DNA from 4 places in the Aneurinibacillus baijiui genome. Region 1 is predicted to be linked to each of the others. Evidence: riboswitches for the same ligand, from Rfam matches in the RefSeq annotation. Region 1 holds a riboswitch; each other region holds the start of a gene.
What was found. A riboswitch is a leader RNA that binds a small molecule or an ion and turns the genes downstream of it on or off. The one in region 1 is predicted to bind S-adenosylmethionine.
Positions count from the first base shown of each region.

Region 2: linked by a shared signal. The riboswitch ahead of mtnK (S-methyl-5-thioribose kinase) and the one ahead of AB3351_RS14575 (sodium:solute symporter family protein) in region 1 are both predicted to bind S-adenosylmethionine.
Region 3: linked by a shared signal. The riboswitch ahead of AB3351_RS12360 (MetQ/NlpA family ABC transporter substrate-binding protein) and the one ahead of AB3351_RS14575 (sodium:solute symporter family protein) in region 1 are both predicted to bind S-adenosylmethionine.
Region 4: linked by a shared signal. The riboswitch ahead of AB3351_RS21680 (homoserine dehydrogenase) and the one ahead of AB3351_RS14575 (sodium:solute symporter family protein) in region 1 are both predicted to bind S-adenosylmethionine.

Region 1 is NZ_JBFTXJ020000007.1:120,183-124,760, reverse strand. It holds gene AB3351_RS14585 (immune inhibitor A domain-containing protein) at 1-296, shown strand, start outside; gene AB3351_RS14580 (OsmC family protein) at 345-812, opposite strand; gene AB3351_RS14575 (sodium:solute symporter family protein) at 849-2,480, opposite strand; SAM riboswitch class I at 2,609-2,711, opposite strand; gene AB3351_RS14570 (serine hydrolase domain-containing protein) at 2,888-4,030, shown strand; gene AB3351_RS14565 (DUF3870 domain-containing protein) at 4,202-4,534, shown strand.
Region 2 is NZ_JBFTXJ020000008.1:95,132-99,709, reverse strand. It holds gene AB3351_RS15550 (DUF3055 domain-containing protein) at 1-86, opposite strand, end outside; gene AB3351_RS15545 (DUF86 domain-containing protein) at 374-802, shown strand; gene AB3351_RS15540 (helix-turn-helix transcriptional regulator) at 902-1,561, shown strand; gene mtnK (S-methyl-5-thioribose kinase) at 1,609-2,820, opposite strand; SAM riboswitch class I at 2,903-3,010, opposite strand; gene AB3351_RS15530 (TIGR01457 family HAD-type hydrolase) at 3,175-3,966, shown strand; gene AB3351_RS15525 (phosphatidylglycerophosphatase A family protein) at 4,017-4,541, opposite strand.
Region 3 is NZ_JBFTXJ020000005.1:290,035-294,612, reverse strand. It holds gene AB3351_RS12375 (RDD family protein) at 1-191, shown strand, start outside; gene trmL (tRNA (uridine(34)/cytosine(34)/5-carboxymethylaminomethyluridine(34)-2'-O)-methyltransferase TrmL) at 300-764, shown strand; gene AB3351_RS12365 (HAD family hydrolase) at 786-1,514, shown strand; SAM riboswitch class I at 1,594-1,721, shown strand; gene AB3351_RS12360 (MetQ/NlpA family ABC transporter substrate-binding protein) at 1,862-2,665, shown strand; gene AB3351_RS12355 (DUF1273 domain-containing protein) at 2,778-3,338, shown strand; gene AB3351_RS12350 (antibiotic biosynthesis monooxygenase family protein) at 3,663-3,968, shown strand; gene AB3351_RS12345 (PrkA family serine protein kinase) at 4,166-4,578, shown strand, end outside.
Region 4 is NZ_JBFTXJ020000018.1:48,969-53,546, reverse strand. It holds gene AB3351_RS21695 (putative bifunctional diguanylate cyclase/phosphodiesterase) at 1-720, shown strand, start outside; gene AB3351_RS21690 (YbjQ family protein) at 806-1,120, shown strand; gene AB3351_RS21685 (DUF1002 domain-containing protein) at 1,261-2,166, shown strand; SAM riboswitch class I at 2,249-2,361, shown strand; gene AB3351_RS21680 (homoserine dehydrogenase) at 2,464-3,765, shown strand; gene AB3351_RS21675 (non-ribosomal peptide synthetase module) at 4,015-4,578, shown strand, end outside.

The DNA.
Region 1 (4,578 bases):
ATGTGTTGTATTTCAATGCGGATGGCCAGAAGACGACGGCAAATTCAACGCGTTATCAGATTGCGGATGCCGCTTTCTCCTTCGATAAAGCACCTGCTTGGGAGTATACAAGCGCTCGCTGGGGTACGATTGTTTCACCAGGGTTTGCAGGGGTTAGAACATTTAATGATGCACAATCGTATCTTGACTCGTCCATCCCGGATGCGGGGCGTCTGATCCCGCAGCATGGCTTGAAATTCGAAGTGACGGGAGAGGCGAAAGACAACTCAGCAGGATCAATAAGATTATTTAAGTAGTTTGGATAAGAAAAGGGGAGCCGCGATGTATGATCCGGCCCCCTTTTCTTATTTGACTTTCCAAATGATTTCCTGTTCAATGCCTGCGTCTTTGATTAAGTTGTACATCGGGCATCGTTGGTACAGCTTTTTCTTGAGTTCTTCGAGTTTTTCCTTGCCTGCTGCCTCTATTTCTATAGTAGTGCGAATCTGTTGAAAATGAGGAGAGACATCGGCTGTTCCGAACATACCGCGCCGATCTACTGTACCTTCGCTGTATAAGGAGATTGCTACAATATGCACGCCAAGTTCACGGGCAATCGTCTCAATGACAACTTGCAGACAGCCGTTATAAGCACCGAGCACATATTCGAGCGGAGTCGGCCCTTTGTTTGTACCGCCGATTTTCTCCGGCTCGTCGATGGTGAAGGCGAAGTCACGTATATGCTGTACCGTTTCAAAACCATGTACCCATTCTGTTTGGGCGCGTACTTTTCGAATCTCTTTTGTTGCGTCGTTTTCTTTGGTTGTTGTCATTATATAATTCCTCCTTACTTCTATTACTAGACTTGGTTATTGTGCCGAAGCCTTTTTAACTTCTTGTGTATACATTGCTTCCGGATCTTTAGCGGATGTGAATGTCATCAGCGTGAAGAAGGCGCTAATTACTACGATAAACAGGCACAATCCCAATAATCCTGTTTGATAGAGCCAGGAAAAAGCAAAGCTGATTATTCCTACGAATACAATACCTGTAGCGAGGCATATCCTGCCAAGTGCGCTGCGTGACGTGTGCAGGTTCCAGGTGATGCGGCCGCTATTCTCTGCAATCGTTATGAGTATGAGTGTTAGCATATTGGCGATCATGCCCGGCCATACAGGGTGTGTGTTCAAGAAAAAGCTGCTAATCTGCCAGCCGCTCAAATAATACCAGAGCAGACCGGTGAATGTACCTGCTGCCATAGATGCAAGTACAGCACGTCGTGTAGCGAGCGGCCAGAACAGCGCTGCAACGACGGGTGCGAATGTTGCGGAATTGCGTGTGACCCAGGCAAGAACGTTCCACCATGCGGATTGCTCGGCCCGCAGTGAGGCGAAGATGACCATTAGTACCGTAAGGGCTGCCAGAGACCATTTCGTATAGCGGATGTATGTCTGCTCGCTCTGTCCTGGATGGATGGCTTCCCCGACGTCTTTGCCAAGGCTTGTGGCCCCAGAGAACTGGCAGGGTGCGCCCCAGCTCAACGCACAAGCCCAGAAGCCGAGGAAGAATAAAGCGACGAGCGGTGCCGGCAGGGCCTGCATCAAATACTGTGGAATGGCAATCAACCCACGCGTCTCATCTGGAATCACGCTTGCTGCTGCCAAGCCAAAGACAACCGCTCCGATGATGAGCGGGATGCCAAGAACGGCTGCCCATAATAGGCCGCGTTTCCCTTCTTCTGGTGTACGGCATGATAGTGCCATCTGGAATGCTGCTTGTGCTAATACGACGTTGACGAGAAACGTACCGAACCAGGCTACAATCGTCTGAATGCCTGCACCCGCAGGAGAGTACATGTGCGGTTTGGCTGCCGCAAATTCCTTAAGTCCGTCAATTCCCGGATAAATAAGTACAGCCGCAAAGCCGATGACAAGCATAATATAGAAGACGATCGTATTCAGTAGCTGTGTGTAGCCGATGGCCCACATACCGCCAAATTGCAGATATGCAAACAGCAATACAGCTGTCAGTGCTACCGAAACGAGTAAGGAAATACCGGTAAATACATGGAGCGCCGAAGCGAAGGCTAACGCTGTGGCTACCGACCACATCGGGAAGGCAAAAGCGGTAATGGCACCGCCAAGCGCCCGTGCTTTGCGGCCAAAGTGATCACCGATCAATCCGGATACAGTAATGATAAGTTTTTTACGGAAAGGGGCGATCAGTAGTGTAGCGATGAGCAGTACTTGCAGCGTTTCAGCTACACCGTACCACACGGCAGATACCCCTTTGAGATAAGAGAGCTCAATAATAGAGATGAAAGAAGACCCTGAGAATAAGCCTGTAATACATACTGCTACGAATAGTGTAGTAAAATTCCTGCCGCCTACGAAATATCCGCTGCCGCCGGCTGCTTTTCTACGGGCAATTCGGCCGATGGAAATAAGAAGAACCGTATAGGCGACAGCTAAAGACACAAACCAATATCCAACCGTTGTCATTGTGTTCACACTCCTTTTTTGTATATAGGTTTACTTGGTTTAACGTTGATAAGAGTTCCATGCACTGCTTCTCGACAATAAAAAATCCTCTTCTCACAAGAGAAGAGGATGGTTGCATGCATTCGTTCCTCTTATCTGCCAGAATAAAGCTTCTGCTGGAGGTAGCACCTTGTATAAGACAGGTTGCTGAGACGTCATTGGGCCAGATCCCTCAGTCTCTCTGGATAAGAAATGATCGTGGATATGAAGTTGTGTCTAATCATAAATGTATTATTCCGATATGTCAATAAGGAATTTGTTTTTTGAAAATTACTTTCTCTGAGCATCAAATAATATGGTAATTTATAGGTTGAATAGGTGCTAGCTTAGGAGCATCTCATATTTTTATTGGGAAAAGAAAGGTGGAGATGAAGCGAGTGGATGCACGGATAAAAGAAATTATGGCTGCCCATCAAGTAATCGGCCTATCTGCGGCTGTAGTGCAAGGGCAGGATATATGCTGGCGTGGCAGCTATGGATGGGCGGATTACGACCGACGAATACCGGTAACGCATGATACGGTGTTTCGGGCAGCATCGATTTCCAAGACAATCACCGCAACCGCGCTCATGCAGCTTGTTGAGCAAGGCTTATGCGATCTTGATAGGGAGGTGGGAGAGTATGTAGGATATAAGCTGCGTAATCCTGGCTATCCTGAACACCCTGTTACGCTGCGACAATTGATGACGCATACATCTAGTTTACAGGATGTGTATGTTGATTTTGTAATCGCTTCCCGAAGTGAGAACCCGCCTATGTTGGACCTACGAGAGCTTTTACTCCCGCAAGGGCGTTATTATACGGAAGATCTCTGGGGGGCGTACCCGCCGGAAGATAACGGGCGGTTCGAATATTCGAATCTGGGCGCTATCATTCTTGCAACCATTATAGAAAAACAATCAGGCCAGCGCTTTGATCTGTATTGCCAACAACATATTTTTACACCGCTTGGCATGAAGGATACAAGCTTCGCGATTCAGGATTACCAGCAGATGGACAGGATTGCGGTCTTGTATGAATACGATGAAGAGAAGAAAGCATTCCATGCGAGTATGGATGAGTACCGGGGTATTAAGCCAGCGAGCATTGATTACAGCCGCTATGTACCCGGAACAAACGGTTCCATCTTCGGACCGCAGGGCGGTGTGCGTACGCATGCGTCCGATTTGAGCAGGTTCATGCTGGCGCATCTGCATGACGGCGCATGGAATGGTGTACGTATCTTGCAGCAGGGAACATGCAAGCAGATGCATAGTGTGCAGTGGAGCGGTCATTCAGCGGATCGTTTCTTTTGCAAATCGGGATTGAACTTTCATATTACGGAAGATCTGGTGCCGAATCGATTGCTCATCGGACATGCAGGAGATGCATACGGGCTTCTCTCTGGTATGTATTTTGACAAGGAGGCAAAACGAGGTGTGATTTATCTTATGAATGGACTTATCCAGCGAAAAGGCGGGGCTTTTTTTACGGCGGAAGAAGAAATCTGTCGAACACTGTATACCAAATAGAAAGAAAATATAGACAAATAATCCGAATTGTATTATTTACAAAATACATTATTTTCTGTTAAAATTAAGCCTAGAACTAGTCGCCGCTATGCAGGAAGCCGGTCGTCTGAAGCGTTCCTTTGGACATCCCGGGGAGCCTGGCCGTATAGCGGAGAAATGAGGACTTCTGTGCTGTATGATGCCGATTCTATCTATATCGTAGGCGATGCGCAATCGTCGATTAACAATCCGATCACCCAGCAGTATAATGCGTTTTTTATTGGGCTGGTGATTGATTGCCGCAGCGATAAGATTATTGACGCGGGCTGTTCATCTACCATTCCGCTTACATCTGATTTTGTGCGCTCAATCTTTGTAGGGCGCACGATATGGGAGACAGAAGCGATGGCAGGTGAGATTCGCCGCCGTTATCACGGTTCATCACAGAAGGCATTAATTGTGGCTTATAAGGATGCGCAGAAGAAGTATAAAGCAATTAAGACGAATACAGAGTCTGTATCGTAAGAGTGATGCATATCTGTACAACTGAATAGTAGGCGCTGCTTTAT
Region 2 (4,578 bases), on a different contig from region 1:
GCAGTCTCCCCGATGAAGCTTACATATCTTGTTTTTGTTTCTTCTGTATGATCATATAAAAATGTCCAATCTCCATGCTGTGACATAATCTGACCCTCCTATGGAATGTGTTTATTATATGCGGTAAGTCTACCACGTTCTTTTTCTATGGCAATTATATGATAACCGCAAGTGTAGGGCAATGTCCGAACACTTTCAGTCATGGTATACTGAGGCAATAGGGGATCTCTTGCAAGGAGTGAATGAAATGGAAATGGAGAATATTATGCAGGGTGTAACCATTTTTACTCTGCTCATTTTAACATTTGTTATCACCATTGTTGCATCAAAAAGAAAAAAGAAAAAGAACGATAAATAGGAGTGGACGAATAGGATGTATCAAGTAAATGTAGAAAAAATTGAAGAACATTTAACCTATCTTGAACAGGTGCTGTTTTATATTGCTCCCGTGATACAGGATAGCGAGGAAGCTGCCGATGCTCTGACAGTGCTTGCGCTTGAACGAGCGCTGCACATTGCGCTTGAGACGGTAGCGGATGTAGGCAATTATCTGATTGATGGCTTTATTATGCGGGACCCGGGCAGCTACGAAGACATCGTTGATATTCTAGAGGACGAGACCGTCGTTGAGCCGGAGATGGCGGAATCGCTGCGTTATGTAGTAAACGCCCGCAAGATGTTGATTACTACCTATACGGATGTGGATCGGCACACAGTGAGGACCATGCTGTGTACCCATTTCTCTCATTTGCAACAGTTTCCGGTGCGTGTACGCGATTACTTGAAAAAAGAACTGCTATAATTCCGATAACATCGTCACGATAGTTTTTATATTATATTGTATAGAAATTTACTTATTTCATAAAATCAAGTACAATATAGGAGAGGAAGGTGAAGGAAGATGAACAAAGACAAATCCTCTTCTACGCGCAACCAAATTTTGCATATGCTGAAGATGAAAGGTTCAATGACGGTAGGCGATATGGCGCAAGAACTAGGCATTACCGAAATGGCTGTGCGCCGTCACCTTAATACATTAGAGCGGGATAATTTGATTGAGTCACGTCTTTTGCGTCAAGCAATGGGACGCCCAACCAATGTATATTCGCTGTCCGAGGAAGCCGACAATATGTTTCCTAAGAATTATCAGGATCTCACGTTAGAATTCCTTAATGATATTGAAGAGTTACAGGGTGCACATATGGTGGAGGCACTTTTTCGGCTTCGCCAGCAGCGCCAGGAGAGTCTATATCGTGACATTGTGCCTTCTGATAGTGACTTTGAGAAGAAGCTTGAAGCGCTTGTGAAGATGCAGAATGAAAAAGGATACATGGTTGAGCTGAAAAAGGACGAACAAACCGGTAAATATATTTTCGTCGAATCGAATTGTCCGATCTCAACAGTCGCCAAGGAATATGTATATGCATGTAATTGTGAGAAAACACTGTTTGAAAACGTGCTGAATGCGAAGGTGGAGCAGGAAGAATGCATGGCCACCGGAGGCGATAATTGCGTATATATTATTCATAAGAAAGATGGAGAAGACACGAAGCAAGCGTGAAAAGAACCGCACCGAATTAGATTCGGTGCGGTTCTTTTTTGTGTAGGCTACTTTTGTATAACTGAAGCGGAGATAAGTGAAATTAGATCGTCAATTTGCTGAAACTGCCCGCGCTTGAGAACTAGCTCTTGGCCGATGGTAAGCGCGAGCGCCTCCCCCTTCGCGCGAAGAATCGGATCGCTGATGCTCTCTAGATCAGAAACATGGGCAAGACCGATTATGCGCCGCATCATTTTGCAGCCGGCATAGCCTGCCGTATCCTGCAGTATGCTATGAAGGTATGCATCCAGGTAGCCGGGAACCTTCGCATACGGCTCATGCGCCTGCTCCGTCCATAAGGTACGGAACTCAGCTTCGAAGACCCGCCATACATCAGCGGTAGTCTCTAGCAAGTAGTTCTGATATGCATCTCTTTCCTGAGGGTCTAACGTATGCCCTTCGTGTGCGGCATAGTTTAGCAGAAGATTGGCAAGAACAGCGCCGATATCAAATCCCATTGGACCGTAGTAAGCGAATTCCGGGTCGATCACTTTGGTATCGTCTTCCGTTACCATGATGCTTCCCGTATGGAGATCTCCATGCAGAAGCGCCTGTCCCCGTGTCATGAAGCCGTCTTTGAGCTTGGCTACCTCAAGCCGCAGATCATCATTTGCCCAGATGCGCTGCACGGCGTTAGAGATAAGCGGATTGTAGGAGTTGGACGGATCATCTTGGAACGGATAGGTAAATACGAAGCTCTCTGTAATGTTGCAGAGCTCCGGATTGATGAAGGAAGCTGCTTTTCTTTTTTTCTCTACCGGCGGCATGGCCAAATCGGATGTTAGAAACAACGTTCGGGCCAGAAATGTACCAATATGTTTTGCGAAATTAGGATAGCGCTTTCTTTCAACAAGTGCTTTGCGCATAATTTGGTAGGCGGACAGGTCCTCCATGACGATTAATGCAAGCTCTGTGTCATAGTGGTAGACAATAGGAACGGACCCAGGACACAGTTCATTTTCAAGAATAAGTGCTTCACTCTCAATGCGGGCGCGATCAAGTGTAAGCGGCCAGGAATCACCGATTACGCGTACATACGGCAGCGCTTGTTTGAAGATGATGCTTTTGCCGGATGGACCTTCGTCTTTAATGTGGAAGACAAAATTTAAATTTCCATCTCCGATCTCATGACTGGTCAGTTTGGCATCCTGTGGAAAAAGACCGGGGATGCTGCGAGCATATTCAACGGCCTCTTGCTCACTAAGTGTACGGTATGACATGACGATCACTCTCCTTATTCTCACACGTTTCAAAACAAAAACCCTTCTTCGCATTCGAAAGAAGGGCGCGCATACAATCGGAACCTTATCTTTCAGAATGCAGATTCTGCAGGAGGTAGCACCTTACCGTATCGTGCGGCAGGTTGCCGGGTATCATTGGGCCAGTCCCTCAACCATCTCTTGATAAGTATATATAAGTTTCTGACTTGATTCTTTAAAATGTAGAATGCTTTATTTGATTTGTCAAGCAAATTAAAATACTCTTCTGCTTACTGGGCGCACCTGCATTGGCCTTCACTGTTGTATGATATGATCAAGAAAGTGTAGAGGAGAGGAATAAGAAGGAGGCATACGATGACACAGCGTACATATAAGGGGTATTTACTTGATCTTGATGGTACGATTTATAGGGGTGGTGAGGTGATTCCGGAGGCTGTCACATTTATTGAAGCGTTAAAGGAAAGAGAAATTCCATATCTGTATGTCACGAACAATTCATCGCTGACACCGGAAGCGCTCGCGAACAAGTTGAGTGGAATGGGACTTGATGCCAAGCCAGAGGATTTCTTCACGTCGAGTATGGCAGTGGCTGAAACTATAGAGAAGTTGGTGAGTAAGGAAAAGACCCAGGCCCCTGTCACTGTACTTGCGATTGGCGAGACAGGGCTTAGGACGGCACTAGCTGAAGCAGGATATTCTATTGTAGAGAAAGCGCCCGCTTCCTATGTAGTTGTCGGCATTGACCGGCAATTTAGTTATGAGAAAATGAAGCAGGCAACGCTTTCGATTTATGGGGGAGCCCGTTTTCTTTCGACGAACTGCGACCGCGCGATTCCGACAGAGGAAGGACTTGTGCCTGGCAATGGATCGCTTACAGCCGCCATCTCCTATGCAACAAGAACAGAGCCTTTATATGTCGGGAAGCCGGAGGAGGCCATTATTACTCTGGCGTTGGAGCGGCTTGGTCTTCAATCCGATGAGGTGCTGCTGATTGGGGATAATCTGGAGACAGACATTGCAGCCGGTGGAAACAGCGGGGTGGATACGCTTCTTGTATACAGTGGATTCAGCAAGCAAGCTGACATTGCAGGAGCAGTGGTAAAGCCGACATATACGGCGCAGAGTTTAGACGATTGGACAATATAAAGGAGAAAGGCTGCCGTATATATGCGGCAGCTTTCTTCAATTGGACGTAATTATTTTGTGCCGAAGCGGCTATGTGCCAACCGGCTGGAAGCGGCGGCTGCAATAGCGCCTACAATATCATCAAGAAACGTATGGACATTTCCAGCCTCTTCCTCCTGTGTATTATGCTCTTTTTTGCTGTTTAACTCTTTTAGAATGCCTGGTTTTACTTTATCCACGTAGCCGTAGTTTGTAAATCCGATGCTGCCGTAGACATTGACGATCGACAGAGCCAGTATTTCATCAATGCCGTACAGTCCTTCGTCTTGTTCCAGCATTTCTTGCAGCGGCTCCATTAATTGCTTTTTCTCAGCCAGAATATCAAGTTGGATGCCTGTAAGGATGGCGTTTTGAATTTCACGTTTTTCCAGCACCTTTTTAATGTTGTGTTCACAGGTATCATAGGAGAGATCAGGAAAGTATGGTTTCTGTAAATACATCACCAGCTCGACCATATGGTCCATGGTGACTCCGCGTTCTTTTAACAAACGATAAGCGGTTTCCCGCACTTTTTCATCTCGAACGGCATGTTCCATGTTGCTCATTGGCTTCGCTTCCTTTGTATGGGGATTT
Region 3 (4,578 bases), on a different contig from region 1:
TCGTCGGTGTACGAGTAGTGCGTACGAGCGGCAGTATAGCTGGCTGGGGCGCCATCGTTCTGCGGGAGACGATCGGAAAGATTGTTTCTGCCATTGTCCTGCTATTGGGCTATATCTGGGCCGGCTTTGATAAGCGCAAGCAAGGCTGGCATGATAAGATGGCAGATACGGTTGTTATTAAGACAAAGTAGTGTATAAAAAGGGTTGGTGGAAGAGTCGCAATCAAGCTGCGGCTCTTCTTTTTCGTTTATATTCCATCTTGTTTTTGTGCTATGATAGAAACTGAGGTGAACAAAAGGATGGCGTTTAACATTGTGCTTCATGAGCCATTGATCCCGGCTAATACGGGGAATGTTGCCCGTACATGCGCGGCAACCCGTACCCGCTTACACCTAATTGAACCGCTGGGGTTCTCGACAGATGATAAGTACTTAAAGCGGGCAGGGCTTGATTATTGGCATGCGGTTGATCTTACATATTATCAGTCCTTTGCTGAGTTTGCGGCAAAGCACCCTGATGGACGTTTTTTCTTTATCGAGACAAGCGGGGATCAGTACCATTCCGACGCAGAGTATAGGGATGGTGATTTTTTTATTTTCGGTAAAGAAACAACAGGAATTCCTGAAGATATTCTAGCGCAATATCCTGGACAGATTATCCGTATTCCGATGGGAGATGCAACGCGTTCATTGAATCTATCCAATACGGCGGCGGTTATTCTATATGAAGCGCTGCGTCAGGTTGGTTATCCAGGAATGAAATAATAAAGAGGAGAGTGTTGCATAGTGGAACGAGCCATATTTTTTGATTTGGATGGAACGCTGTTAACGCTTGATACCGAGGCGTTCATGAATCGCTATATGAAACGGCTGGGGGAATATACAGCCCATATTGTTCAACCAGAACAACTGATTAAATCTGTATGGGATGCAACTAAACAAATGATGAAAGACGATGGCCCAGACCGTACCAACGAAGAGATATTTCGTGAGCATTTCTTTTCAACATGCGGGGTAGAGGAGAATGTAATCTGGCCGTTATTTGATACGTTTTATGCAGAAGAATTTCCTTTGTTAAAAGAAGAAATTGAACCGCACCCCTATGCACTAAAGGTAGTGGAGGAAGCAAAGAAGCGCGGCTATCGCATGGTTGTTGCAACCAATCCCGTATTTCCGGGTATGGCTATTCGCGAACGAATGAAGTGGGCCGGACTTGTAGAAGATGACTTTGAGCATGTTACTGTTTTTGAAGAGGCACGTTATTGCAAGCCGAATCCAAAATACTTCTTAGAAATTTGTGAGCGGATCGGTGTGCGACCAGAAGATACGATTATGGTTGGAAATGATATGCAGCAGGACATGGTAGCTGCAGAGGTTGGTTTGAAGACGTTCCTCGTGGAAGATTATAAGATCGACCGAGGAGTTCCGCAGCATCGCGTAGATGCGAGCGGTACCTTGAAAGAATTATACGAACAGCTTGCGGCGGGTACAGGGATTTTTTTGACGGATAAATAAAACTGATTTATAAAAAAAGTAATTGACAATCTTGCAAAAGATGCGTAATATACTTCTCAGTACAACTATATAGTGATCTCGCTTATCGAGAGAGGTGGAGGGACTGGCCCGATGAAACCCGGCAGCGGAATTCTTCTTATGCGTAAGAAGAAGGCTGTGCTAATTCCAGCAAGACACGTTGGATCATGGTGTCTTGGCAGATAAGAGTATGCATGAACGTATAACCAAACCTCTCTTGTCTGTCTTGAGAGGTTTTTTTGTGTGATGTGTACTGGGCCCGTACACATTACGCAGTGACGAGCAGCCTTAGACATCAACTACACTACATGAAGAAGAGGGAATAGACGATGAAAAAATGGTTTATATCTGTTATGCTGCTGTTCGTAGTCAGCATGCTTGCAGCGTGCGGCGGCGGTGAGGATAAAAAGAAAATTGTCGTAGGCGCAAGCGCGGTTCCACATGCGGAAATTCTTGATCATGTGAAAGATAAGCTAAAGGAACAAGGTGTGGAGATGGAAGTGAGAGTATTCGACGATTACGTTCTGCCGAATACAGCCCTAGAAGAAAAGCAAGTAGCAGCCAACTACTTCCAGACAGTGCCGTACCTTGATGAGTTCAATAAGAAGCACGGTACACATATTAAAGCATTGGACGGTATTCACCTAGAGCCGATGGGGTTATATCCGGGTAAAGAAAAAGCTGCACAGCCGAAAAACGGTGCTGTCGTAGCGATTCCGGATGATGTATCGAACGGTGCACGTGCACTTAAGCTGATCGAATCAAAAGGCTGGATTACACTTACAGCCGGTAAAGACCTTAACAGTCTGACCAAGCAGGATATTGTAGAAAATCCGCATAATATTCAAATCAAAGAAATGCAGGCCTCTCTTCTGCCGCGTGCAATCGGTGAAGTGGATTATGCCATAATTAACGGAAACTATGCGATGGAAGGCGGCTTGACATTTGATCAAGCATTAGCGATGGAGAAAAAAGATTCCGAGGCAGCCAAAACGTTCGCTAACATCGTGGCAGTAAAAGAAGGCGACGAAAATCGAGAAGAAATCAAAAAACTTCTGCAAGTACTTAAATCTGAAGATGTGAAAAAATTCATCGACGAGAAGTATAAAGGCTCGGTAATTCCGGTATTTTAATACGTGAAGATACGACAGAGAGCAGGTGTGCTCTCTGTCTTTTTTAATGCGGCAAGCCATACTGGTACAACAATTAAAAGAGAGGTAAGATAAGCAGGAGGGGGGAAGCTGAGTGCTAAGACGAATCGTAATTACAGGATACAAACCCCATGAATTGGGGATTTTTGATACGAAGCATCCTGGGATTGGCTATATTAAAAAGGCGATTCGCAAGCGCCTTGTCTCTTATATTGAGGATGGAGCCGAATGGATGATTATAAGCGGCCAGCTTGGAGTTGAATTATGGGCAGCGGAAGTCGTGCTTGAATTGAAGGAGATGTATCCTTCTCTGAAGCTTGCGGTTCTTACGCCATTTCTTGAACAGGAGAGCAAGTGGCAGGAAGAGAAGCAGACATACTATAGAAATCTGCTTGGGGAAGCGGACTTTGTCACCAGTATCACCAAGCGTCCGTATGAAGGAGCGTGGCAATTCAAGGCGAAAAATGCATTTCTTCTTGATAATTCAGATGGCTTGCTCGCAGTGTATGATGAAGAAAATGAAGGATCTCCTCAATATATCGTAGCGGAAGCAAAAAGGCGGAGCGAGTTGGGCGAATATTGCTATGCGGCGATTGCTGCGTATGACCTGCAGATGGTAGTAGAAGAAGAACAGGAAAATGAATTCGGTGTGTAACCGTTTAAAAAGCGCTGCCAATACAGACTGGCAGCGCTTTACCTTATCAACGAAGTATTACAGACCCCACGTTTTGTCCTCATTGTATCCTGCAGTGAAAATTGCGCCAAGCACCAAGCCCGTCACTACTAAAACAATCACCATACCCATCGTTCATATCCCCTCTCCCAAGTGTAAATTTCCCTTTTATTATACCTGATCCACTATATGATGGGAACATATGGGCATACGGTAATCTTGACAAAGTTTGTACGCTTGTGATTGGAAAATGTCGAGATGATTTGCTATAGTGAGAGAGATTGATACTTTATGGAGGTGCATTGTATGTACGTTGTCATGAATGTATTGCAAGTTCCTGAAGCGATGAAAGGTCGTATGGGAGAAATGTTCGGCAAAAGTGCGGAGCGAATGGCTAATGTTCCTGGCTGCCTTGAATTTCAGTTCTTGAGTGCAACAGATGGGGACAAGCAGGTCGTCTATACAAAGTGGGATAGCGAAGAATCGTTCAAAGCTTGGACTGAGAGCGATAGCTTCCGGCAGGCACATTCCCACTCCTCTGACAATAATCCAGCTACAGGCTCTAAGCTTGAAGTGTTTGAAGTCATGCATGGAGCTACATACGACAAGTAAAGACATAAAAACAGGGCTGAAATGTGTGATATACACACGTTTTAGCCCTGTTTTTATGAAGAGTGAAAGATGCGGCGCTGCTTCATTAACGTAAAGCGGTCAGATATTTAGCATGTCATCTGCATCCACCGAATAGGATAGTAAAAATGCATCCCATGACTGATCATTCTGAACGAAGAAAAGGAGAGGAGTGCCCGATGGATATCCTAAAGCGGATTGCAGAATACCGTGCACGTGAAGAACAGCTCGTATGGGAAGGGACATTCGCCGAGTACCTTGAGATTGTAAGACAAAATCCGCACGTTGCTCAGACCGCACACTCCCGGGTGTATAACATGATCAAGCATGCCGGGATTGAACATAATGAGGATGGAAGCAAAAGCTACAAATTTTTTAGCCGGGAAATGTACGGATTGGATCGGGCAATTGAGAAGCTGGTGGAAGAATATTTTCACTCTTCAGCGATGCGCCTGGATGTGCGAAAAAGAATTCTATTGCTAATGGGTCCGGTGAGTGGTGGTAAATCAACGATTGTGACCATGCTGAAGCGGGGGCTTGAACAGTTTACACGCACAGAAGAAGGCGCAGTGTACGCAATCAAAGGATGCCC
Region 4 (4,578 bases), on a different contig from region 1:
ATAGATGTGCGAACAGGAAGCATACGCGGGCTTGAAGCGCTGATCAGATGGCATCATCCTGAATTCGGCTTGGTTCCCCCTCATACGTTTATCCCGATAGCGGAAGAGACGGGATTGATTGTGCCGATAGGTGAATGGGTGCTCCGCGAGGCATGTATGCAGAATAAACGCTGGCAGCGTTCGGGAATGCCGAAATTCCGGGTGGCTGTCAATCTATCCATGCAGCAATTCCTTACATCGAACTTAGTTGATACAGTGCGGTGTATTCTAGAGGAGACAGAGCTGGATGCCTCCTGTCTGGAATTAGAGATTACCGAGACGATGACCATGGATGTCGACTATGCTATCCCGACACTGAAGCAGCTGCATGAACTAGGTGTACAGATCAGTATTGATGATTTTGGAACAGGGTATAGCTCGCTCAATTATTTAAAAAAGTTCGCCATCCATCGGCTGAAAATAGACCAGTCGTTTGTGCGCGATATTATGACGGACCCAAATGATGCAAGTATTGTGGAAACGATTATTTCCATGGCGCATAATCTCGGGCTTGAAGTAATCGCTGAAGGTGTAGAAGATGTAGAGCAGCTTCATTTTCTGCAGCGCCAACATTGCGATGAAGTACAGGGCTATTATTTTAGTAAGCCGATGCCTGCGGCTGATTTTGAAAAGCAGCGCAAACAATTGCAGCAGGCAGCCAAAAGGAGCGTTGGTCTTTGAAGTGGACGCAACCTTTTGTTTTGTTTCCACGTAAGTAAAATGAGAAGCCAATGAATACCATCTATATAATACGGAGGGATCGAATATGATTGTAACAACGACCAGTACGCTGCAAGGAAAAGAAATTGAAGAGTACCTTGATATTGTATCAGGCGAAGCGATTATGGGGGCAAACGTCGTCCGGGACTTTCTAGCAGGTATTACAGACATCGTGGGCGGCAGAAGCGGCGCTTATGAGAATAAGCTGGCTGAAGGAAGAGAGATTGCGATGCAGGAAATGAAAGAAAAAGCACGTCGCCTCGGAGCGAATGCGATCATCGGCGTCGACCTTGATTTTGAAACGCTGCGTGAGGGCATGATGCTGTGTGTTGCCACAGGTACAGCTGTTCGCATTCGATGATGCGGGCTGCATAGGAATAAGGTTCTTTCTTCTTTTCCTTCCTGTGCTATAATCAGAAGATGTGAATGCCCCCACATGCTGCCAAAGGTGCATTGTGCGCCGGGCGTGTTCTGTTCTGGCGTGAGGGGAATACATTCATAATGCACAAGCTATTTTTTCATTGGGGAGGAGTGACGGAAGTGAGGAAGCTGTTTTTAGCCCTGCTTCTTTTTCTTCTAACGACAGCGACCGCATATGCGGACGCAGCGCCAGGAGATACCATCGTAACATACGGTAAAGATTTGACATCGACACAGAAACAACAAATTCAAAGTCGTTTTGGAGCGCCGAGCAATGCCCAGGAGCTTACTGTAACGAATCAAGAGGAACATAAATATCTTGACGGTCTGTTGAGCAAAAGTGTAATTGGGAGCCGAGCCCTTTCATCGGCAATGATTCAGCTTGCAGAGCCGGGCCAAGGCATTCATGTAGAAACAAACAATATAACTTGGGTCAGCAAGGCCATGTATGAGAATGCACTGGCGACTGCTGGTGTAAAGGATGCGAATGTAAAGATTGATGCGCCATTCCGTGTATCCGGCACGGCGGCGTTGACCGGTATCATGAAAGCGTATGAGACGGTTACAGGCACCAAGATTGATGAGAATCAGAAAAAAGTCGCTAATGAAGAAATGGTCACCACCGCAAAAATCGGGGAGCAAATCGGTGATAAGGAGAAGGCGGCTGAACTTTTGACCCGTCTGAAAGCCGAGCTTGCCAAGCAAACCGGCAATATGACGGATGATCAATTGCGTGAGATGATCCGCAACGTAGCCAATCAGATGGGCCTTCAGCTCTCTGATGCTGAAATTGAATCACTGGTAAGCATTCTGCGCAAAATTCAAGACCTTAATATCGACTGGAACAAAGCATTGGATCAGATTTCTAGCTATAAAGGGCAGGTACAGGATTTTCTGAATAGTAACCCGGAAGCCAAGTCACTGGTACAGGAAATTCTCACGTTCCTAAAGAATCTCATAGACCAGATCCTTGCCTGGTTCAGATGATAAGGTTGAGTTTAAGTTTGACATTTCTAAGAAAACAAGGTAGGATAATTTACAATTCAAACAAATGAATAACAGTAAGACACTCTTATCTAGAGAAGCGGAGGGATATGGCCCGATGAAGCTTCAGCAACCGCAGGCGCTGCCTGAAAGGTGCTAATTCCATCAAAGCATAGTTGATGCTTTGGCAGATGAGAGGAGGACCTGGTACATTATGCATCCAACCCTCTTCTCCGGAAGAGGGTTTTTTTATATGGCATTATACATAAGCGAAAACAAAAAACAGAGGAGGAAACATAGATGAAGACATGGAAGATTGCTCTACTTGGGCTGGGAACAGTGGGGTCCGGCATTGTGACGATTCTGCGTACACATGCACAACGGATTGAGAGGCAGACAGGCGCACGCTTTGAAGTGGTAGGTGTATTGGTGCGTGATCGTAAGAAGCCGCGGCAAGTAGAAGTGCCCCACCATCTACTTACGACAGACATTGAAGAAATCTGGGAGAGGGGGGCTGACATTGTGGTGGATGCGATGGGTGGGCTTGACCCAGCTCTTGGCTATATGGAAGAAGCGATCAGCCGTAAGTGCCATATCGTATCCGCGAATAAGGAATTGATCGCGGCATATGGTGCGCACCTGCATGATAGGGCAGAAGCGCAGCAAGTCTCCCTTCTGTATGAGGCAAGCGTAGGCGGCGGCATCCCGATTCTCAATGTGCTCAGCCAACTGCTGAATGCAAACCGTATTACACGTATATACGGTATTTTAAATGGAACGACCAATTACATTCTAACCAAGATGGAAGAAGAACAGCAACCATATGATGATGTGCTGGCGCAGGCGCAGGCGCTTGGATTTGCAGAAGCCGATCCGACGGCTGATGTGGAGGGACATGATGCGTTCAATAAAATCCAAATCATCGCACGTCTGTGCTTTGGTGTCGATGCACAGGCCATTGGCAGCGAGCGGATTGGTATTACGTCCATTACAGGAGAAGAGATTGAATTATACGGAAAGCTTGGCTATCGGATCAAGCTGCTTGCAGCAGCAGAAGAGAGAGGTTCCGGCTATGACCTGCGTGTTGCTCCGACACTCGTACCATACGGACATCAACTAGCTGGCGTGAAGAATGAGTACAATGCGGTATATGTGAGCGGCGATGTGGTAGGCGATTTATTATTTACAGGCAAAGGGGCAGGTATGCTTCCGACAGGAAGTGCGATGGTTGAGGATATTTTGAATGCCGTGCGCAAAACGACATTTGTGCCGGATCGGGACGTGCGTACGGTAAAAGAAGAAGCGCAGGATGTACGGCACGTTGCATCGGTGGTGGCATTGTACGAAGTACCGCAGCAGGCTGAGGATTCAGCAAAGCAACGGATTCTTTCATTCTTATCTGCGGAAGCCGGCTTTCTGCATGCAGTGGACACACTTCAAACAAAAGAAGGCACATATATCGCGGCGATACTTAGTGGAGCCGATAGACAAGTGCTGCAGGCGTTTGCCGATCATGTAGGGGCTTCGCTTCGTCTTCGTGCGATTCTCGATGACAGCCTTGCTGTCGCTATCGAAGAAGCGGGTGTGACCCTTTCTCGATAATCATGTGCTGTGAATATGTGCTTTGTTTGTGTGGAAAGGATAAATACGGCGAAAATGTGCGCGAGACAAAGTAAAATGTAATTTTTCATAATATAACGTATGTCAGCAAGAATCAATCGCCATATAGAGCGTTTATCTCTCTATAACTATAAAAAACTCTCTATTTCTATAGCACAGGCGATTGGAGAATGGTTATGGATTTTCGGTATAATAAATAGCAGCAGGAAAAAATGTATAGGAGAGATTTGTATGGCTCAACGAGTAGCCACCGAATACAAGAAACTTGTCCTTGAGTTAAGCACATTACAGCTGCAGTCTTTTATCGAAATGTTTCAAACCGGAGAGTTTAAATCAGAAGTTCGAGTGTATGAGAACGGCGAGAAAGAAATCGTGTTATTTGATAGGGAGCGCCTGATTCCCCTGTCCTTTAAACTGGTTGGTGCCACCTATACCTTTGAGGGCGGCTATACCATCCGGGATGCGAAATTAGCCAACCATATGCGACAAGCTGTACGCCGCTTCAAAGGAAGCGCAGTTGTCCACCGTGTCTATCCGTCATATACGATGATCTATCATTACAACGAAGGAAAAGTAATGAAAATCATTGAGCAAAAAGGCGATAGTCAATCGCTTGTATTTGAATACCGGGATACGGTAGGAGACCTTCAGCGTCTCTTTGAAGCGAGAGGAGTGGAGGACCAGATTGCATGGCTTCGGGTACAGATTGATCAACTGCTTGATTTCCGCAATGGCCGTCTTGCTGCTCATCTGTCCACAGAAGACGTCGATCGTCAGTTAGAGAAGCTCTCTCAT